One region of the Streptomyces sp. NPDC047043 genome, then DNA from elsewhere that is predicted to be linked to it. Evidence: riboswitches for the same ligand, from Rfam matches in the RefSeq annotation. Region 1 holds a riboswitch; the other holds the start of a gene.
The links. A riboswitch is a leader RNA that binds a small molecule or an ion and turns the genes downstream of it on or off. The one in region 1 is predicted to bind cyclic di-AMP.

Region 1 (10,347 bases):
TGGCCGCGCCGGCGCCGACTTCGTCGTACGGGAACGGGAGTTGCTGCACGAGCTGTGGAGCCGGCGCGAACTGGCGCGGCCCGCGCTGGACCACGCGGCGCGGGCCACGGCGCCCCCGGTGCCCGTGGTGGCGCCGCCCTGGCCGATGTACGGGGTGTACGGGTACCCGGCGATGCCGAATCCCGCGTACAACCCGTACCGGTCGTAGTACTCGGAAAGAACGGGCGCAGTACGCGAAAGGCGGGCGTCAGGCCGACGCCGCCGTCAGGCGGGCGACCTCCGCCTCGGTGAGCGTCAGCTCCCCCACCCCCAGCAGCGCCGGCAGCTGCTCCACCGTGCGCGCGGAGGCGATCGGGGCGGCCACCGTCGGCTGGGCCGCGAGCCAGGCCAGTGCCACCGTCGCGACCGGGACCGCACGGGAGCCGGCGACCTCGTCGAGGGCGGCCAGGACCTTGCGGCCGCGTTCGGTCTCCAGGTGCTTGCCGGCGCCGGCCTGCGCGCGGGCGCCCTCGACCGTCGTCCCGGGGCGGTACTTGCCGGTGAGGAAGCCCGAGGCGAGGGCGAAGTACGGGACGGCGGCCAGGCCGTACCGCGCGGCCAGGTCCTGGCGTCCGCCCTCGTACGTCTCGCGCGAGACCAGGTTGTAGTGGGGCTGGATGGCCACGTACTTGGCCAGGCCCTCGCGGTCGGAGAACTCCAGGGACTCGGCGAGCCGCTCGGCGGAGATGTTGGACACGGCGATGTAGCGCACCTTGCCCGCGCTCACCAGCTCGTCCAGCGCGCCGATGATCTCCTCGACCGGCACTTCGGGCCTGTCGAAGTGGGTGTAGTAGAGGTCGATGTGGTCGGTGTCGAGGCGGCGCAGGGAGGCGTCGGCGGCGGCCTTGATGTTGGCGGCGGTGAGGCCAGGGAAGTCGGGGTGCTGGCTGACCTTCGTGGCGATCACGACGTCGTCGCGGTTGCCGCGCGCCTTGACCCACTTGCCGATGATGGTCTCGGACTCGCCGCCCACGTTGCCGTCGACCCACGCCGAGTAGGAGTCGGCGGTGTCCACGAAGTTGCCGCCCGCGGCCGCGTAGGCGTCGAGCACGGCGAAGGAGGTGGCCTCGTCGGCGGTCCAGCCGAAGACGTTCCCGCCGAGGGAGAGCGGGAAGACCTCGAGGTCGGAGGAGCCGAGCTTGCGAAGAGAAGTCATGTACTACGTCAACGGGCGTGCCGGAACAGTCCATTCCGACACGCCCGCAAAGATCCCGTAAACGTCAGGGGTTGAGGCCCTTGCTGCGCAGCCACGTCATCGGGTCGATGCCGGTGGACTGGCCGTTCGGGTGGACCTCGAGGTGGAGGTGCGGGCCGGTCACGTTGCCGGTGGCGCCGATGCGGCCGATGACATCACCCGTGCTGACCTTCTGGCCGACGCTCACGCTGATCGACGACTGGTGGCAGAACCACAGCTCGGTGCCGTCGTCGAGGGTGAGGATCGTGCGGTAGCCGTACGAGCCGGCCCAGCCGGCCTCGGTGATGGTGCCGCTGTGGATGGCCTTGATGAGCGTGCCCGTGGGGGCCGCGAAGTCGAGGCCCGTGTGGTAACCGGAGGACCACATGGAGCCGGCCTGTCCGAAGGTGCCGGTGATCGTGTACGACACGACCGGCAGCTTGAACTGCTTGGCCAGCTCGGCCAGGCGCGCGGCCTCGGCCGCCTTCTTGGCCTCCGCCTCCGCCTTCTCCTTGGCTGCCTCGGCCTTGGCCGCGGCCTCCTTCTCCGCCTTGGCGGCCGCGTCGTCGACCTGCTTGGCGAGGGCCGCCTCGGTGGCCGACTGGGCCTTGCTGTCGATCTGCACCTGCTGCGACTCGGCCTGCGCCATGATGCGGTCGCGCAGCGCCTCACCGGCACCCTGGGCGCCCTGTGCGGTGTCCGCGGAGGTCACGGCGACATCGCTGAGCGCCGTGGCGGAGCCCTTGGGAGCGTCGGCGGAGTCGCCGAACACGGAGGGCAGATCGGGCATGGAGATGGACACCGGCGGCTTGCCGGTGTTGGCGCTGGCCATGCCGCCCGCGCCGACGGCGGCTATGACGCCGACGCCGAGAACGGTGGAGCTGCGGGCGAGTCCCCCGCCGCGCTGCTTCGCCACACGATGCCGACCGCGTACCGGGCGGAGGGAGTCCTCGGTGGGGTTCCACTCCTCCCACGGGCCCTCGTCGGTGCGGGGGCCGGCAAAGCCGAAGGGCTCGGTACTCGGCACGAACGGGGCTGCCGGGGCAGGCGGGTTGGACGCCACGTGGGCGTGCTCCTTTCCTTCCTTCTCGCCTACCGGGTTAGCTGACGGGTTCGGAGCAGGAAGGTCTCCTACGCGCGTATACCTGCCGTGCTGCCACGGCGGTATCAGCGCGATTCACCCCAGGGTGGTGGTTCCCCGGTTCCCTTGCGGGATTCGGCGCGTGCGCACGGAGCCGCCTCTTGTGACGGCTGGGACGACCGCGCTGCGTTATCGAACGTTAATAGACCCGGGGTGCCGATTCCAAGCTGTTCCACTTGATCATTAACCTTTCTGGCCAGGACGTACGGGCCAGGAGCGGCGAAAATCGGGCGAGTTGGCCACACCTCAGAAACCTCACAGGTGTTGACGGTATGTCAGTTGGTATGCGGAGGGAGGTCGCCCGATCACACGCGGTCACATTCGGTCAGGAGTCGGCCGTCGTACGGCGAGCAGCGCCATGTCGTCGGTCGTGCCGCCCCCGGTGTGCCGGCGCACTTCGTCCGCGAGGCGGGCGAGCAGCGCACCGGGGTCGTGGAACACCCGGCCGGTGAGCCGGTCCGCGGGGTCGAAGAAGACCCCGTGCTCGTCCCGCGCCTCGGACAGCCCGTCGGTGTAGAGCAGCAGCGTGGTCCCGCCGGCGAAGTCGGTCTCCTCGGCGCGGTCGGGCCAGACCCCCAGGTCGGCCATGCCGAGCGGCAGGGCGGGCTCACGGGAGTGCAGGGTGTGCACGGTGCCGTCGGGACACAGCAGCAGCGGGGGCGGGTGGCCGCGGGTGACGATCCGCAGGATGCCGTCGCCGTGCGGGAGTTCGGCGAGCACGGCGGTCGTGAACCCCTCGAACAGCTCGATCCCCTCACGCCGCACCGCCTCGCGCGCCAGCGCCCGGTCCAGCCGCTGCGCGACCGCCTCCAGCGTGGCCTCCTGCTCGGCGGCCTCGCGGAACGCCCCGATGACGACGGCAACGGCGGCCACCGCCCCCATCCCCTTTCCCCGCACGTCGCCCACGACCAGCCGTACGCCGTGCGGGCTGTCCTGCACCGCGTACAGGTCGCCGCCGATGAAGGCGCCCTCCTGCGCCGCCTCGTAGCGCGCGGCGATGGCGAAGCCCCCGATCCGCTCGGCGGGTTGGGGCAGTACGGCGCGCTGGGCGGCCTCGGCGATCTCGCGCTGCGAGGCGAGCTGCTCGCGGCCGCGGCGGACGAGGAGGTTGATCAGGACGGCCAGCACGGCGACCGTCACCACGGTCGCCAGCTCGGTGATCGAGTCGACGTGGAAGAGGATGCCGAGCTCGAGATGGATGGCGACGACGAGGAGCACGGACGCGATGCCGGTGAGGACGGTGCCCCGGCGCGAGTAGAGCGGGGCGGCGACCAGGGGCGCGGCGGTGAAGAGCGGGCCGGCGGTGAACTCCGACGGGGTGAGGTAGTCGTAGATCGCCCCGCCGACGAGCAGCAGCGGTGGGAGCATGCGGGCGAAGGTGCGCGCGTACGAGATCGGCCCCTCCTGCTCCACGGCTCCAGATTTCCGGGAGCGGGAGCGGGACGCGAGCCGTGGAGGCCGATCGGGGGAAACACTCAGGGCCGGAGTCCAGTGACTGGACTCCGGCCCTGAGCCTTGAGTAGCGGGGACAGGATTTGAACCTGCGACCTCTGGGTTATGAGCCCAGCGAGCTACCGAGCTGCTCCACCCCGCGTCGGTGTGTCACCAGCATACGCCATCCGCGGGGCTGTCAGCACACGGGTTGTTCGCGGGCCGGTCATGCACGGTTTCCGCGACCCGGTCATGACCTGCGGCGGCTCAGGCGAGCAGGTGGCTGTTCGGTGCCTTGGCGCGGTTCTCGTGCTCCGGGAGTACGACCACCTCGACGCCCTGCGCGGCCAGCAGCCCGCTGCCGTCGGCGTCCTCGACGAACGTGTCCGGCTCCCGCCAGGCGGTGACCACGCGCCGTACGCCCGCGTCGAGGATCAGCCGGGAGCACGGCTTGGGGCGGGAGGCGCGGTGGGCGCAGGGTTCCAGGCTGCTGTAGACCGTCGCCGACGCGAGCCGCGGGTCGGCCGGGTCCAGCTTGGCCAGGGCCGCCTCCTCGGCGTGGACGACCGGGTCGTAGCCCTCGCGCGAGTGGCCGCGGGCGAGCTCCGTGCCGTCGGCGGCGACGATCACCGCGCCGACGCTGAAGGCCGTGCGGGAGGGCGGGCACTCGGCCGCCAGTTCGCAGGCGAGGGCGAGCCAGTGGTGGTCGGCGGCCGAGGGGAGGGCGCCGGTGCCGGGGGCGGTGGGCTCGTAGCGCATGAGGACCACGTCCTCGATCCGCCGGGTCTCGACCAGGCGCAGACGGCCGCCCTGGTAGGTGCCGGGGCCGAAGAGGCGGGGGGCCTTCGGGTCGCCCACGAAGAGGGGGGCCAGAACGAGCTGGAGTTCGTCGGCGAGGCCGTGCTGGAGGAGCTGGGTGTGAATCGTGCCACCTCCCTCGACCATCAGCCGCCGCACTCCGCGCACGTCGTGCAGGTGCGTCAGGAGGCGGCGCCAGTCGAGGTCGGGGCCGAGCGGGGCGATGTCGGCTGCGACGCCGAGGGCGCGGGCCCGCTCGGCGCCCTTGTCCGTCGTAAAGACGATCTTCTCGCCGCCCGTGTGCCAGAACTTCGCCGTCGGGTCGAGGTCGCCGGAGCCGCTGACCGTGACCTTGAGGGGGTACTCCGGCTTTCCGGCGGCCACGCGGGCTGCGCGGCGCTCGGGCGAGTTGACCAGCAGGCGCGGGTTGTCGGCACGGATGGTGCCGGCGCCGACGAGGATCGCGTCGACGGACGCCCGCACCTCGTCGACGCGGTCGAAGTCGGCCGGGCTGGACAGCAGCAGGCGCTCGGGGCCGGTGTCGTCGAGACAGCCGTCGAGGGAGACGGCGGCGGACAGCAGGACGTACGGGTGGGGCATCGACGCGCTCTCCCTGCGAGGCGGGCGGGGTGGGGTGCCGGGGTGTGACGGCGGGTCTTGGTTCAAGTTTGAAACAAACCTACACTGGTGCCATGACGACTCGCTGGCTCAGCCCGAAGGAGATGCGCGCCTGGCGCGCGTACGTCACCGCGACGCATCTCCTGGAGGACGCGCTCGACCGGCAGCTCCAGCAGGACGCCGGCATGCCGCACCTGTACTACTCCATCCTGGCCAATCTCTCAGACGAGCCGGAACGGCGGCTGCGGATGACGGATCTGGCCGAGCGGACGCAGATCACGCGGAGCCGGCTGACGTACGCGGTGGCGCGGCTGGAGAAGGACGGGCTGCTGCGGCGGGAGAACTGCCGGTGGGACAAGCGGGGCAGCATCGCCGCGCTCACCGAGGAGGGGATGGCGGTGCTGGAGCGCACGGCGCCCGGCCATGTCGAGACGGTGCGCACCTTCCTGTTCGACAAGCTCAGCGAGGAGCAGGTGGAACAGCTGGAGGCGATCTGTTCGGGGATCGCCGAGGGACTGCAGGAGGCGCGGCCCGCCTCCGACGACGTGCCCTGGCGGCGCCGCTCCTCCCCGTCGTGCTCGTGAGCTGCGCCGCAATTCTGTTGCTTCAACTTTAAAGCATGGGGTAGGGTCCCGGACCATGGATCTGCTTCAAAACTGAAGCAGATAGGGACGGACCCCGGAGACCCGCATGCCCGACTTCCCCGCCGCCACCCCGCGCTCCCGCGTCCGGGTGCCGCTGCGCTTCCAGGACGGCTACAGCGTCGACGCCGAACTGGTCACCTTCCACGGCCTGACCGACGGCCAGGAGCACCTCGCCGTCGTCCTCGGCGACCCCGCCCCCGGCCAGGTCCCCCTGGTGCGCCTGCACTCCGAGTGCCTGACCGGCGACGTCTTCGGCTCCGCCCGCTGCGACTGCGGTCCCCAGCTGCGCGAGGCGGTCGAGCGCATCGCGACCCGCGGCGGCGTGCTGCTCTACCTCCGCCAGGAGGGGCGCGGCATCGGTCTCTACAACAAGCTCGACGCGTACGCCCTCCAGGACCAGGGCCTGGACACGTACGAGGCGAACGCCGCCCTGGGGCTGCCCGAGGACGACCGCGACTACACGGCCGCCGCCCAGATGCTGCGCGCCCTCGGCATCGACGAGCTGGACCTGCTCTCCAACAATCCCGACAAGGCCGGCCAGCTCCGCGAGCTGGGCATCGACGTCCACGACCGTGTCCCGACCGGCGTCTTCACCACCGCCCACAACGTCCGCTACCTGCGCGCCAAGGTCCTGCAGACCCAGCACACGCTCCCGCTGGGCGAGCTGACGGAGCTCAACGCGGGCTGAGTCCAGCCTCTCCGGGTAAGAAGTCAACTAAATCGTTGACAATCATTTCGCCGCCGCCCTAGGTTCGGGACGGCGGCGCCCGTTCTTCCCGTCTGTCTGTTTCGGGCGCCGCCACCCATGCCTGCGCGGGTGTTCACCACACGCACGGCAGCATGACGTCGATCACGGTCGGGCCCCCGACAGGGCTGGACATCTCCACGGTCCCGTCCAGCGCGGCGACCCGCCGCCGCATGCCGAGCAGGCCCGAGCCGCTCTTCTCGTCGGCGCCGCCGTGCCCCTCGTCGGCCACCCGCACCCGCAACCCCCGCTTCATCCGCACGAGTTGGACGGCCGCCCGCGCCGAGCCGCTGTACTTGGCGGCGTTGGTCAGCGCCTCCGCGACCACGAAGTAGGCGGCGGCCTCCACGGCGGCCGGTGCCCGCAGGCCGTCGTCCTCCAGGCGGTCCACCTCCACCGTCACCTGCAGCCCGCTGCTCGCGGCCAGCGCCCGCACCGCGCCGACGAGACCGCGGTCGGTCAGGATCGGCGGGTGGATGCCGCGTACGACGTGGCGCAGTTCGGTCAGCGCCTGCTCGGCCTGTGCCTGGGCCTCGTCCAGCAGCTTGCGGGCGGTCTCCGGATCGCGGTCGTAGGCACGCTTGGCGAGCCCGATCCGCATCGACAGGGCGACCAGGTTGGCCTGGGCGCCGTCGTGCAGATCGCGTTCGATACGGCGCAGTTCGGCACCGTGCGCGGCGATGGCGTCGGCACGAGTCGCGGCCAACTCCTCGACACGGGCGGCGAGTTGCGCCTTCGGGGACGGCTTGAGGAGGGCGGTCGACCAGTCGGCCTCCAGGTCCGCGATCCGTACGATCAGCGGCAGGACGAGGGGATTACGGCGCAGCAGCCCGCACCACACGCCGTCGACGACCAGGCCGAGCGGCCACAGCGGCAGCGCGAGGGCGAGGAGGGCGCCGTAGAAGTAGTCGGCGACCATCCAGCGCAGGTCGGTGAGGGTGCCGGGGTCGCGCACGGCCGTGCGGATCCGCTCGCGCAGCGTCCCCGTCAGGGGCTGGTACGCCTCCGGGATGCGCTGTCCGGTCCACGCGGCCGTCATGCTCCGCTTGGCGCCGGCGATCCGCCGGATGATCAGTACCGTCTCGGGCAGCATCCAGGCGCCGACCACCACGAGGGTGGCGACAGCGGTGATGATCAGCACCGTGATGAAGATCCAGAGGCAGAAGGCCAGCGCCGCGGCCAGGGCGAGATGCACCGTGGCCCGCGCCGCCTGCCTCACCGTTTTGCCCATGCCGCCACGCTAAGCGACCCCGCCCCGCGGCGCGGTGTAGCGGACTACACCATCGGCGCCGGTCAGACGATCGTCAGGCAGCTGTCAGACTCCGGCCGCCCCTGGCGAACGCATGCTGCGCCAGGTCGTCTTCTTCGCCCGGTTCCCGCACCGCTTGCGGCCCTGGTCCTCACGGCGACCCGACCTCGAAGCGCCCTCATAACGAGCCCCTGACCGGCCGGCGACCGCAGGTCACACCCGCTCCGACCCGTCGACCGCGCGTTCCCTCGCCCGATCCGCCAACAGCCCGAGCACCGCACCGAGTTGGCGACGCACCTCCGTATCGGCGACAAGGCCGTCCCCGTCAACGACCCCCCGGCCGACCGGAAGCTGCACGCAGGCCCCCTCCACGATGTCGGCCCCGGTGTAACCGAGCACCGTCCGCAGCGTGGCCTCCGCGCCCCGGCCCCGCCCCGGCGCGGCCGCGTTGACCCAGCCGACCGGCTTGTCGCAGATCTCGGTACCGCCGACCGTCCAGTCCAGCAGGTTCTTGAACGACCCCGGCAGGGTCCCCGCGTACTCCGGAGTGCAGACCAGAATCCCGGCAGCCTCCTCGATCGCCGCCCGCAACCCGGCCACGGGCGCGGGCAACGGGTCCGCATCGTCATCGGGGTTGAAGTGCGGAAGCCCCGCCAGACCGTCGTACAGCACAGTCCGAACCGGCACCGACGGCGCCACGGCCTGCGCGGTCCGCAACACGGCCTCGTTGGTGGAGCCGCCCCGCAGACTGCCCGACAGCAGCAGGATCACCGGCACCGTGGTCATTCGCTCAACCTCCGCCCCCCGGCGTGCCGCAGTTGGTCCCACGCCTCGTCCAGCCTATCTTCAACCCCAACATCTTGTGGTTCCAGGCAAGTTGACGCCCACAGATTGTGTACAAGGGTGCGCTCTACCGGAATTCGACCACGGATGTCCACGATGAGCAGAGATCGACGAGGAGTGAGGGCGTTCATGGCCGAGCGATTCGGGGACGGTACGACACCAGCAGTCGGCAGGGAGCGGGCGGCCGCCCGGCGGTCCGCCGTACCGCGTCCCGCACGGCGGATGCGCTCGACGACGCGGTCGTTCACCGTGGGCGAGGGCAAGGGATACCTGACCGTCGCGCTCACCCCCGAGGGCCTCGTCGCCGAGGTGATGGTCCGCATGGCCAAGCAGGGCTCCACGCTCGCCGGGATGATGGACGCCTTCTCGTCGACGGTCACGCGGGGTCTGCAGCACGGCGTACCGCTCGAGATCCTCGTGTCCGACTACGTCGGCACCCGCTTCGAACCCTCCGGTCTCACCGACGACCCGGACATCAAGCAGGCCGGCTCCGTCATGGACTACGTCGGCCGCCGCCTCGCCCTGGACCACCTCCCGTACCACGTCCGGGTCGGCCTCAACATCCTCACCGCCGAGGAACGCGCCGAGAAGGAGACACTCGACGGCGTCGGCAACGCGGTCTGGACCGACCTGGTGGGCCTGTCCATGTCCGCCCCGGTCGTGACCCGGCCGCGTCGCGGCTGAGACGCGGGGCCGGCAGGGGGATCAGGCGGCACCGACCCCGTCGTACGCCACCCGGTGCACCGACACCCGCAGGCTGGACCGCCTGATCTCCAGCACCCGGCGGTACGGCAGCACGCTCCACTCCCCCTCCGGCTGCGGGACACCGCTGGAGGCGACGACCACCCGGTCACCCTCCGTCCGGTAGCGCAGCCGGAAGAAGTCGGGGCCCCGGCGCCTGCTGACCTCGGAGCCGGGGTCCTCGTCGGCGTAGGCGTGCAGCGCCTGCTCGGTCAGCAGCAGGCAGTTGAGGCTGGCGAAGGACGCCCGGGCGCGGATGTCGGCGGCCGCGTGCGCCAGGGCGTCGACGGGGTCCTCGTCCCGCAGCAGCGTCAGCACGCGCAGAAAGTACCGCTCGGAGTCGGTGTCGCCGCCCGCCCCGGCGAGCAGATCGGCGTCGATGAGACCGTCGAGTGCGTCGTACGGCGAGAAGTAGCCGTTGTGCGCGAAGGCGAGCGTGCCTGCGCTGAACGGGTGCGTGTTGCCGGGCACGACGGGCAGCCCGGGGCCGGCCAGCCGCAGATGCAGCAGGGCGGCGTCGCTGCGGGTGCCGGTGAGGGCCTCGTCCCAGAGCGGGCTCGCGGCGGCCGGCTCGGTGTCCTTGACGATCCGGGGGCCCACGTCCCGTCCGGACCAGGCGGCGATACCCCAGCCGTCGCGGTGTTCCCGGCCCAACTCGGCGAAGGGGAGGGCAAGTTCGCCCAGGCCGTCGGCCAGGGGCCGGGGAGTGCGGGTGACGACGCCGAGCAGGCGGCACATTCTTGATCTTCCTCACGGTAGGTGGACAGCACCCTTGGTAATGCTCGCCCAACACCTTTGCCTGGTGCAGCAATTCGAGATGGCAGAACACCGGGAAGGTCAGCCCGATGCCCCCGCATCGCCGCCGCCGGGCGTTGAGCGACACGGCGGGCTGACCGAAGATCCTAAATAACTACTCTTTGTGCA
Region 2 (10,347 bases), on a different contig from region 1:
GCCACCGGGACGTGGTACCCGGCCGGCATCGGCTACGCGCTCACGTCGGGGCTGGCGGTGGCGGCGGTGCTGGCGCTGTGGGGACAGTTCCGGGCGGCCCGCCGGATGCCGCGCCGCGAGGACGCGATCGGCGAGGTCAACCGGCAACTGGCCGAGTACCGGCCCGAAGTGGCGCTCTACTTCAGCTTCGCCGCGGTCTCCCGGGACTTCATGTACCAGGTCAACATGTGGATCGAGACGCTCGAGCAACTCGACCGGCGGCCCTTGATCATCCTTCGTGAGCATGCCTCGTTCCGGCATCTCAGCCGCACCTGGATCCCGGTCGTCTGCGTCCCGAAGGCGGACGACCTGGCCGAGCTGGACCTGCCCGACGTCCGGGTCGTCCTGTATCCGGGCAACGCCGGCAAGAACGTGCACATGCTGCGCGTCGCCGAGGCCAAGCACGTCTTCATCGGCCACGGCGACAGCGACAAGCTCGCCAGCAGCAACCGTGTCAGCAAGGTGTACGACGAGATCTGGGTGGCCGGACGGGCCGGACGGGACCGTTACCAACGCGTGCGGCACGCCATCAGCGACGAGGCCATCGTCGAGGTGGGCCGCCCGCAGCTGGCGCCGATCCGGCTGCACGCCGATCACACCCCGGGACCGCTGCCGGCCGTCCTGTACGCCCCGACCTGGGAGGGCTGGAGCGACGACGACTGCCACACCTCCCTGATCCCCATGGGCGTGACTCTCGTCGAGCAGCTTCTCGCGCAGAACGTCCGCGTCATCTACAAGCCGCACCCGCTCACCGGCCGCCGCTCCGCCGAGGCGGCCGCCGCGGACCGGGCCGTGCGTGACCTGCTCGCCGCCGCCAACGAGCGGCACGAGCCCGTGGGGGCTCAACTCGCCTCGGCCGAACGGCGGTTGACGGAGATCCGGGCCCGGCTCGACGAGGTGTCGGGGCAGCACGACGGCGACTACGTCCAGCAGACCCGTGACGCGCGCGTCCCCGACCGCGGCGGCGCGGCCGAGTGGCACGAGCTGCGCGCGGAGTGGCACCGGCTCTTCTGGGAGAGCTCGGGCCCGGTCCGGCACCACGTGATCACCGAGCAGCTGCCGACGTTGTACGACTGCTTCAACCAGGCGGACGTCCTGATCAGCGACGTCTCCTCGGTGGTCGCCGACTTCGTCGCGAGTCTCAAGCCGTATGTGCTGACCAACGCGCTGGGCCTGCCCGACGAGGAGTTCCGGGCCGCGTACACCACTGCCGGAGGTGCTTATCTCCTCGACCGCGAGTGCACCCGGCTGCCGGAGATCCTGGGCTCGGTCCGCGAACCGCACCACGACCCGATGGCCGCGCACCGCCGCGTCCTCAAGGAGTACGTCCTCGGCCCGGACCGTCCCGCGTCCATGGAGCGGTTCAACACCGCGGTCAACGCACTGGCCGAACGGTCGGCGGCGGAGACGGCAGGCGAACGGGGCGCGGCCGACCGGCACGCGGCACAGAGGGCGGTCGAACTCGGGCCGGCCGACCGGACCGAGCTGGTCGGCCTGGTCGACCCCGCCGGGTGAGCCTGCCGGACGTCGGCCTACGACCTGCGTCGCGGCTTTCCGCGCTTGGCGGGCTTGGCGCCCTTGGAGCCGGCCGTACCGCCGCGGGGGTTCCGGGTGGTCGCCTTCCCGGTCGTCTTTCCGCTCGCCTTCGGCGTCGTCTTCGCAGCCGCGGATTTACGGCGCGGCTGGCCGGCCTTGTCCTGGGGCTGAGCCGACGGTGACTGTCGGCCACGGGAGCTGTTGACCGTGCGGCCGCGGACGATGCCGATGAAGTCCTCGACCATGTCCGTGGTGGCCTCCTCCGGCCACGACAGGGCGACGCCCGACTGCGGGGCGTCCACGACCGGCCGGTAGGTGAGGTCCCTGCGGTGGTGGAGGCGGGCCAGCGACTGGGGGACGACCAGGAGGCCGACGCCCGCCGCGACCAGTTCCACGGCGTCCTCGGTGGTGGCGGGGCGCTCGAAGGCGGGCTCGCCGGGCGGCCGGTCCCAGTCGAGGACGTCGTCGAGGGGGTGGAGGACGACCTCCTCGGCGAGGTCGTCGAGGGTCACCTCGTCCGCCGCCGTGATCACGTGGTCCTTGGGGACCACGACCACCGTCGTCTCGGTGTAGAGGGGGATCGCGCTGAAGAACGTACGGTCCACCGGCAGCCGCACCAGCCCCGCGTCGGCCGTACCGTCGCGCAGCACGCCGGAGGCCTCGGCGGCCGGTACGGCGAGGAGGGTCAGCGGGGTGTCGGGCAGGCGCTCGTTCCAGATCCGCACCCACTTGGCGGGCGTCGTCCCCGGGACGTACGCAAGCCGGAACACTGGGGGTGCTTCCGAGCCTGGCATTCCGCCAGGTTACCGGCCGTGGTCGGCGGGCCCGCACGCGCTCGTTACCCTGGACGGCATGAAGTCGCACCAGACCACCCAGACGATGAAGCCCGCGACCGCGGCGAAGAAGCTGGGTGTGTACCTCGAGGCCACCCCCGCCGAGTTCCGGGAGGGTGTCGTCTCGCGCGCCCAGCTCGACGCCTTCCAGGCCGATCCGCCTCAGTGGCTGCGCGAGCTGCGGGCCAACGGTCCGCACCCCCGCCCGGTGGTCGCGGAGAAGCTGGGCATCTCCATCTCGGGTCTCGCCCGCGGCGGGATCACGGAGCCGCTGACGACCGAGCAGATCGAGGCCCTGAAGCAGGAGCAGCCCGAGTGGCTGGTGAAGGAGCGCGCCACCCAGGCCGAGGTCCGCAAGGAGGGGGCGCGCATCAAGAAGCGCAACGCCGAGCGCGCGGCCGGCGCCGACCACCCGCGATCCTGACGTCCCGGAGTCCGGGCCGCGACAGTCCGTCGCCGCCCGGACTCCGTGCGTATATGAAGGGGCGGATCTGACGGCGCATCAAGACGAAGGTCACAAAAGCGTATCGGACATTCCGCCCTTCAACCTTCACACGAGCCGCACAAGTTGGCTAGCTTGGCATCAGGCCGCTCGAGTCACTCCGGCGAACCCCGTCGGGAAGCGCGGCCTCCGCCGAGTCCGGTGCGCCTGTGTGGGCAGCCGGAGCCGGGGACCCAACCGAATCATGGGGTGAATCGGCCCAACTGCCCTTCGGGGCAAGGGCCGTAGGGCAATCCTTCCGGAACGACCGCCCGAACCCGACAGCTAACTCGGTAGGCGGAGTACGGAAGGAGTACGGCTCCCATGGCGCCGGAACGATCGTCGCGTCCTGGAGGCACTGGCCTCCCCGGTATGCGCAACTCCGCCCTCGCCACGGCGGCCCTCACCTCGGTGGCGCTGCTGTCGCAGACCGCCGACGCCGCACCGCTCACGGGGGACGAGGGACCCAGCCGCGAGGACGTCCGGCAGCGCGTGAGCAGCCTGTACGACCGGGCCGAGGACGACACCGGCCAACACAACCTGACCCGCATCCAGCAGGCGGCCAAGCGCGGCCGCGTCACCCCTGCGGGCGGGGGCAGGCGCTCGGATCCCGACCTCGACAACGTCACCAGGCAGTGGTTCGACGGGGCGCGGGCCTCGCTGGGCCCGACGGTGCCGGCGGTGCTGCCGTCCGATCGCACGCCGGCCCGCCCGGCCGAGACCCGGCGCGCGCGTCCGGCGGAGCGCGCAGGGGACGGCCGTACCGGCCGTGAGCTGGAGGCTGCCGCGCGGGCCCTGCCCCAGTTGCCCGCGGCAGGCGCCCGCCGTCCGGTCGCCGAGCTGACCGCCGGACCCGCGACCGCGCTCCCCGCCGTGCCGGCCCCGCGTCAGGAGACCGCCCCCGCCCTGCCCGCAGCCCCCGAGTCGAAGCAGTCCTCGCTGCGGAAGTCCAAGCAGGAGAGCCAGCGCAAGATCGCGGCCGCCAGCGAGCTGCTGTACCGCTACACCGCCCAGCAGACCTCGCTGCCGCGCCCGGTCCTCGACCCGCGACCGGCCCAGGACACCTGGCAGACGGCCGTGCAGCAGAGCGCGCCGCTCGCGGCGATCGAGCAGCCGCAGCCCGCCTGGGCGACCACGGCGCAGCAGGCCGTCGTGCAGGCGCAGCCGGCCCAGGGCGGCTGGCAGGACCCGGTGGCGCAGGAACAGGCCCGCCGTGCGGCCGACGAGGCGTGGCGGCTGCAGCAGCCGTCGGTGCTCGACACCGGCGTGCCGATGGCCGAGCAGTGGCGCCCGCAGGGGCAGACGGTTCTGGACACCGGCGTGCCCATGACGCGGGAGTGGCGCCCGCAGGAGCAGACGGTCCTCGACACCGGCATACCCATGACCCAGGACTGGCGCGCGCAGCAGCCGTCGGTGCTCGACACCGGTGTCCCGGCGCCGCAGACGCCCATCGGCACCAAGGCCGACCGGGCCGTCGCCTTCGCGCAGGCGCAGATCGGCAGGCCCTGCCTGTGGGGTGCGGTCGGGCCGGAGTCGTACGACAACGCCGGTCTCACCCAGGCCGCCTGGAGGGCCGCCGGGGTCGCCCTGCCGCGGTCCACGTCCGAGCAGGCGAGCACCGGCACGGTGATCCCGCTCGCCGAGAGCCGGCCCGGGGACCTGATCTTCTTCCACGACAACTTCAGCCACGTCGGCCTCTACACCGGCAACGGCATGATGATCCACGCGCCCGGCCCGGGCTCGGTCATCCGCGAGGAGTCGATCCACAACGCCGGGGAGGCGGCGATCCGCATCGCCGTACGGCCCGCGTGAGTCTCAGGAACGCCGCTCGAGCCGCGACACCAGCAGCTCGGTGAACTGCGAGGCCGCCCACGCGAGTCGGCGGCCGAGCATCGTCCGGACCTGGGCCTCGCGCTGCCGGAAGACCGGGTGGTCCACCCGTACGTGCACGACGCCCTCGGTGCCCTCGTCCAGGTCGCCGAGATCACCGACGAGGGCGATGCCGCCGCCGCAGCGCACGAACTCGTACAGCGGGGCGAGCGCGTCGCACACCAGGGCGGGCCGGACCGTGAGTCCCTCCAACTGGGCGCCGATGTCGAACAGTTCACGCTGACTGGTGCCGGCCGAGCCGAGCGCGAGCGGGTGGGCGCACAGCTCGGCGAGGGTGATCCGCTCCCGCCCCGCCAGCCCGTGCCCGACCGGGACGATCGCCGCGACCGGGATGACGACGGCGCACTCCACCCGCACGTCGTGCTGCGGGCCCATCGCATAGGTGGCGGCGACGTCGGCGATGCCCTCGGCCACCCGCCGGGTCGCCTCCTGGCGGTGCACGATGTCCAGGCGGAAGGTGACGTCCGGATGCGCCCGCCGGAAGTCGGCCATCGCTCCCGTTACTCGTCCAGACCCACGCGGTGTTCGGGGTGACGTACCTGATCCGCCCGGTCGGCGGGCTGGTGCTGGGTGCGTACGCGGACCGGCGCGGGCGCAAGAAGGCGCTGATGCTGTCCATCCGGCTGATGGTCGTAGGCACGCTGCTGATGGCGTTCATGCCGGGCTACGGGACGCTCGGCATCACCGCGACCGTCGGCATCGTCCTGGCCCGGCTGCTCCAAGGCTTCGCCGCGGGAGGGGAGTTCGGCGCGGCGACGTCCTTCCTCGTCGAGCAGAACGCGGCGCGCAAGGGGTTCCTCGGCAGTTTCCAGTTCGCCAGCCAGGGGCTGTCGACACTGCTGGCGGCGGGTTTCGCGGCCGGGCTGACCGCGATGCTGTCGGACGCACAGATGACGTCGTGGGGCTGGCGGGTGCCGTTCGTGTTCGGACTGCTGATCGGGCCGGTGGGCTACTTCGTGCGCCGCTACGTCGAGGAGTCCCCGGCGCTGAACCAGGAACGCGCACCGCGCTCCCCCGTCCTCACCGTGTTCCGCGACCACCGGGGCGGCCTGCTGATCGCGGGCGGTGTCCTGGTGGTGTCGACCGCGCTGAACTTCATCCTCCAGTACCTGCCGACCTTCGGCATACGGGAGTTGGGCCTGGACGACTCCCTCTCCTACGTCGCTCTGTTCGTCACCGGCGCGATCCTCACCCTCGGCACACCACTCGTCGGCCTGCTCGCCGACCGGTACGGCCGGCTGCGCATCATGCTGCCGGCCGCCCTCCTGATCGGCGCCGCCGCGGTCCCGCTGTTCGTGTGGCTCACGACCTCGCCGTCGTTCCTGACCCTCACCCTCTGCATGGCGGCTCTCGGTCCGCTGAAGGCGGCGTACTTCGGGGCGCTGCCCTCGGTGATGTCCGACGTGTTCCCGGTGCGGGCGCGGGCGACCGGCCTGTCCTTCAGCTACAACACCACGGTCGCCGTCTTCGGCGGCTTCACCCCGACGATCGCGGCGGCCCTGGTCACCACGACCGGATCACGCGTCTCACCGGCGTACTACCTGCTGGCGGTCGCCGTACTGAGCGCGACCGCACTGGCCGCGGGTGCGCGCACGCACGGCATCCGGTGAGTCTCGGGACGCGTCGGGTTCGAGCGCCGGATCAGCGGCAGGCCGCCGCCTCGAAGCCGAGCCCGCTCCGCACCCGGCCGCACCGACTGCCGGCGCTGCGGCCATGGTCCCGGTTCGGGGCGCACGCCCGTCACAACTGCCCGTCCAGTTCCAGCAGTCCGAGCCGCACGGCCTCGCTGACCGTGCCTGCCCGGTTCTCGGTGCCGAGCTTGCGGTAGATCCGCACGAGGTGGGTCTTGACCGTGGCCTCGGTGAGGAAGAGGGCCGATGCGATGGCCCTGTTGCTGTGGCCCTGGGCGAGGAGGCCTACGACCTCGATCTCGCGGTCGCTGAGGACCGGGCCCGCGTCGGCTGCGGTGCCGACGAGGCGGGCGGCGGCTTCCGGGGCCAGGCCCATGCCGCCCGCGGCCGCGGCGCGTACGGCGCGGAAGAGTTCCTCGGGCGGGCCCGCCTTGAGGATGTAGCCGCGGGCGCCCGCCTCCACGGCCCGTACGACATCGCCCCGGCCGCTGGAGCTCGTCAGCACCACGACGTTGACGCCGGGCGCCGCGGCGGTGATGCGGCGGGTGGCCTCGATGCCGCCGAAGCCGTCGTCCGCGGCGCCGGCGTCCGACAGGCGCAGGTCCATCAGGACCACGTCCGGCCGCAGGCGCTCGGCAAGCCGCACGGCCTGCCTGCCGTCGCCGGTCTCCTCGACGACGTCGAAGCCGGGCTCGCCCTCCAACAGGGCGCGCAGTCCGGCCCGTACGACAGTGTGGTCGTCCACGATCATGACCCGCAGCGGCGGGGCGTCCTCGCTCACCGGGCGCCGATCAGGATGCGCTCGTCGACGGGGAGGACCGCGCGGATGCGGGCGCCGCGTCCGGGTGCGCTGTCGACGACGAGCGTGCCGCCGAGGGTGCTCAGCCGGTCGCGGGCGGCGGCCAGTCCGAAGCCGCGGTCGGTGGCCTTGGGGAGGGTGGAGTGCGGGTCGAAGCCCGTTCCGTCGTCGCGGACTTCAAGGGTCGCGGTGGCGCCGTCCCGGTAGGCGAGGGTGACGTGGATGTGCGTGGCCCCGGCGTGCTCGCAGGCGTTGGCCAGCAGGCCCTGGGCGACTCGCAGCAGGGTCACGGCCTGTTCGGCGGGCAGCGGGAACGGCTCGCCCTGTGTGCGGAAGGTGATCCGGGGTGCCGCGGCGGTCGGCTGCGGGCGGGTGCACAGCTCGCGCAGTGCCGTGTCCAGGTCGTCCCGTTCCAGGGCGGGCGGGGTGAGGTCGCTGATGATGGTGCGGGTCTCCTCGAGGTGCGCGCCGAGCGCCTCGGAGACCGCCCGCACCTGCCGCAGGGCGGCGTCGGGGTTGCGGTTGAAGTCGCGCTCGGCGGCCTGGAGGAGCATGCGGCTGCCGGAGAGTTCCTGGGCGAGGGTGTCGTGCAGGTCCCGGGCGATCCGGGCCCGTTCGGCGAGCCGCCCGGCCTCCCGCTGCCGCACGGCCAACTCGCCCCGGGTGGCAGCCAGTTCGGTCGTCAGTCGCTGCTGGTTGCGGTACAGGAGCACGGTGGCCCAGACGGCGGCGACCGGAGGCGCCAGCACATCGGGGTCGGGGCCGCCGCCGATCCGCACGAGCGAAGCAAGCAGCAGCGCCGTGATGGCGCCGAGGGCCACCGCCCGCCCGGCGCGGCTCGGCATCCGTACGGCGACGACGGCCAACGGCACGGCCAGCCACGCGTATCCGAACGCGAGCGGCGCCGGCAGCTTCCAGGCCACCCACGTCCACAGCACCAACAGCAGCCCGAGCCAGACCGGCAGCCCCCGGCGGCCCAGCCGGTCCCACCGGGCGAGCCCGGCGGCGTACAGCAGGGCGAGTGCGGCGGTGGGCGGCGCGATGGACCAGCACAGCTCGTTGTACAGGTGCACCAGCCGTACGAGCGTGCCGGCGACGGCGACCAGGAAGACCAGGTGCGGAAGGTGCCGCGCCGAGGCGGACGGCCGGCGGACGGCGAGGGCGTTGGCGGGCACGGCGGCGGCTCCCTGGGGGCGGGCCGGTCGGATGCGACAAGAGTGTGCAGATTGTATGCCGCGACCTGTGTGACCTTTGTAAGCCCCCGGGGAGCCCGCTGTCCCGCGCGGGCGTCAGCGCCCGGGGTGCAGTCCGAGCCAGCCCGGCGAGGGGTCGCCCTTGACCTCGCCGAAGTACAGGGCGAAGGTCTGCTTCAGCCGCTCGATCGCGGCACGGTCCTCCATGAACCGCGGGAAGCCGTCCACGTGCGCGTCCGGGTTCTCCCACACCGGCTTCAGACCCGGCGACGGCGTGACGTCCATACGGACCGACCAGCCGTTGAAGCTGCCCTTCTGCCGCTCCTCGGACAGCACCCAGTTGAGGTAGAGCTTGCCGGCGGCGGGATGGGCGGCCTGCTTCAGGATCGCGGCCCGCTGGCCCCACGCCATGAAAGGGTGCCCCTCGGGCAGGACCCACTTGGTCGTGGTCGAGGTGGAGACCGGACTGCCGCTGGTGCCGACGCCGATGGTCTTCTGCCTGCCGCCGACCGCGACGGACGGGCTGTTGGAGCCGCGGGCGAACTGCGGGTTCTGCGCGGCGAACCGCGCCACCCAGTCCCAGCCGTACGCCTTCTGGTACAGCGAGAAGAGGTAGAGCACCGCGTCGTCGTCGTGCGGGTAGGACGAGGCGATGGCGTCCTTCCAGCGCGAGTCGACCAGGTCCTGCGGGGACTTCGGGGCGCCCGCGCCGGCCCCCGCGATGTCGTACAGGAAGCTGAAGGCGATGACCTGGATCGCGGTCCACGCGCCGTCCGGGTCCTTGAACCCCTGGTGGACCTCGGAGAACCCGGCGGGCTTGTAGCGCAGCAGCCTGCCCTCGCGCTTCCAGCGGGTGAAGTCCTGGAGGGTCTGCAGCTGGACGACGTCGGGGACCAGGGTGCCGGTCGCGAGCTGGTTGTCGACGCGGACGTCGTGGTACTTGCTGTAGTCCACGACGGCGGTCAGCTCGACCTCGGGAAAGCGCTGGGCCCATGCGGCCCGCGTCCCGGCGGCCTGGCTGTCGACGTCGCCGCCCTGGTAGAGGACGAGCTTGCCGCCCTCGGCGACCGCGGCCTCGTACAGCTCGTCGAGCGAGCGCGTCTCCTCACGCACGCCGAAGGCGGACGTCCCGGAGCTCCCGGCGCCCTGTGCGGCCGATGCGGTGCCGGCGGCGGCACCGGCAAGCGCGACGCCCGCGCCTGCGGCGAGCAGCCGGCGCCTGCTGAAGTCCGTGGACATGGTGGGGGTCCTCTCCTCGGTGATCCTTTGCGAGCGCGGCAAGTCTCGCCCGGCAGGGCCGCTGCCCGCGTCGCCCGAAGGCCCGGACCGGATTCAACCCTTCGATGGAACGCACAACGTCCCGCGCGCCGTCGTTCGACGCTCCGGACGGCGTGCTCCCCGCGCTCGACGGACGGGAGGCGATCGGCGACGACTGGGGCGAGGCGCTGGATCCTGCGGGGATCGTGGAGCAGGCCCGGCTGATGCAACAGCGGTACGGATTCCGGTCGTTCAAGCTGAAGGGGGTGTCTTTCCGCCGGACGAGGAGATCGCCGCGATCCGGGCGCTGGCGGAGGCGTTCCCCGGGCAGCCGCTGCGGCTCGACCCCGACACGGCCTGGACGGTGGAGACGTCGAAGTATGTCGCCCGCGAACTGGACGGCGTACTCGAGTACTTGGAGGGCCTGACCAAGAGCATCGAAGGCATGGCGCAGGTGGCGCAGGACTCGCCGCTCCCCCTCGCCACCAACATGTGTGTGATCGCCTGGGAGCATCTGAAGCCCGCGATCGAACAGGACGCGATCCAGGTGCTCCTCACCGACCACCAGTACTGGGCGGACTGCGCCGCACCCGTGAACTGGCCGCCGTCTGCGCGGCGTTCGGGCTCGCCCTGTCCATGCACTCCAACTCGCACCTGGGCATCAGCCTCGCCGCCATGACCCATGTCG

Region 2: it holds a riboswitch for cyclic di-AMP, as region 1 does, so the genes downstream of both, ABZ880_RS17990 (NlpC/P60 family protein) here and ABZ880_RS40135 (M23 family metallopeptidase) in region 1, are expected to answer to the same signal.

What each region holds. Positions count from the first base shown of each region.
Region 1 is NZ_JBEYVO010000031.1:152,699-163,045, reverse strand. It holds gene ABZ880_RS40145 (PrsW family intramembrane metalloprotease) at 1-208, shown strand, start outside; gene ABZ880_RS40140 (aldo/keto reductase) at 248-1,195, opposite strand; gene ABZ880_RS40135 (M23 family metallopeptidase) at 1,260-2,276, opposite strand; cyclic di-AMP (ydaO/yuaA leader) riboswitch at 2,288-2,445, opposite strand; gene ABZ880_RS40130 (PP2C family protein-serine/threonine phosphatase) at 2,670-3,767, opposite strand; tRNA gene ABZ880_RS40125 (tRNA-Met) at 3,875-3,948, opposite strand; gene ABZ880_RS40120 (dihydrofolate reductase family protein) at 4,053-5,183, opposite strand; gene ABZ880_RS40115 (MarR family transcriptional regulator) at 5,276-5,785, shown strand; gene ribA (GTP cyclohydrolase II) at 5,892-6,533, shown strand; gene ABZ880_RS40105 (histidine kinase) at 6,667-7,821, opposite strand; gene ABZ880_RS40100 (NADPH-dependent FMN reductase) at 8,053-8,625, opposite strand; gene ABZ880_RS40095 (ribonucleoside-diphosphate reductase) at 8,812-9,366, shown strand; gene ABZ880_RS40090 (class II glutamine amidotransferase) at 9,388-10,161, opposite strand.
Region 2 is NZ_JBEYVO010000010.1:230,582-240,928, reverse strand. It holds gene ABZ880_RS18005 (hypothetical protein) at 1-1,554, shown strand, start outside; gene ABZ880_RS18000 (LysR family substrate-binding domain-containing protein) at 1,572-2,369, opposite strand; gene ABZ880_RS17995 (DUF5997 family protein) at 2,428-2,832, shown strand; cyclic di-AMP (ydaO/yuaA leader) riboswitch at 3,031-3,205, shown strand; gene ABZ880_RS17990 (NlpC/P60 family protein) at 3,262-4,701, shown strand; gene ABZ880_RS17985 (LysR substrate-binding domain-containing protein) at 4,705-5,271, opposite strand; partial or broken gene ABZ880_RS17980 (MFS transporter) at 5,298-6,389, shown strand; gene ABZ880_RS17975 (response regulator transcription factor) at 6,520-7,161, opposite strand; gene ABZ880_RS17970 (sensor histidine kinase) at 7,188-8,384, opposite strand; gene ABZ880_RS17965 (ABC transporter substrate-binding protein) at 8,499-9,641, opposite strand; partial or broken gene ABZ880_RS17960 (enolase C-terminal domain-like protein) at 9,806-10,347, shown strand, end outside.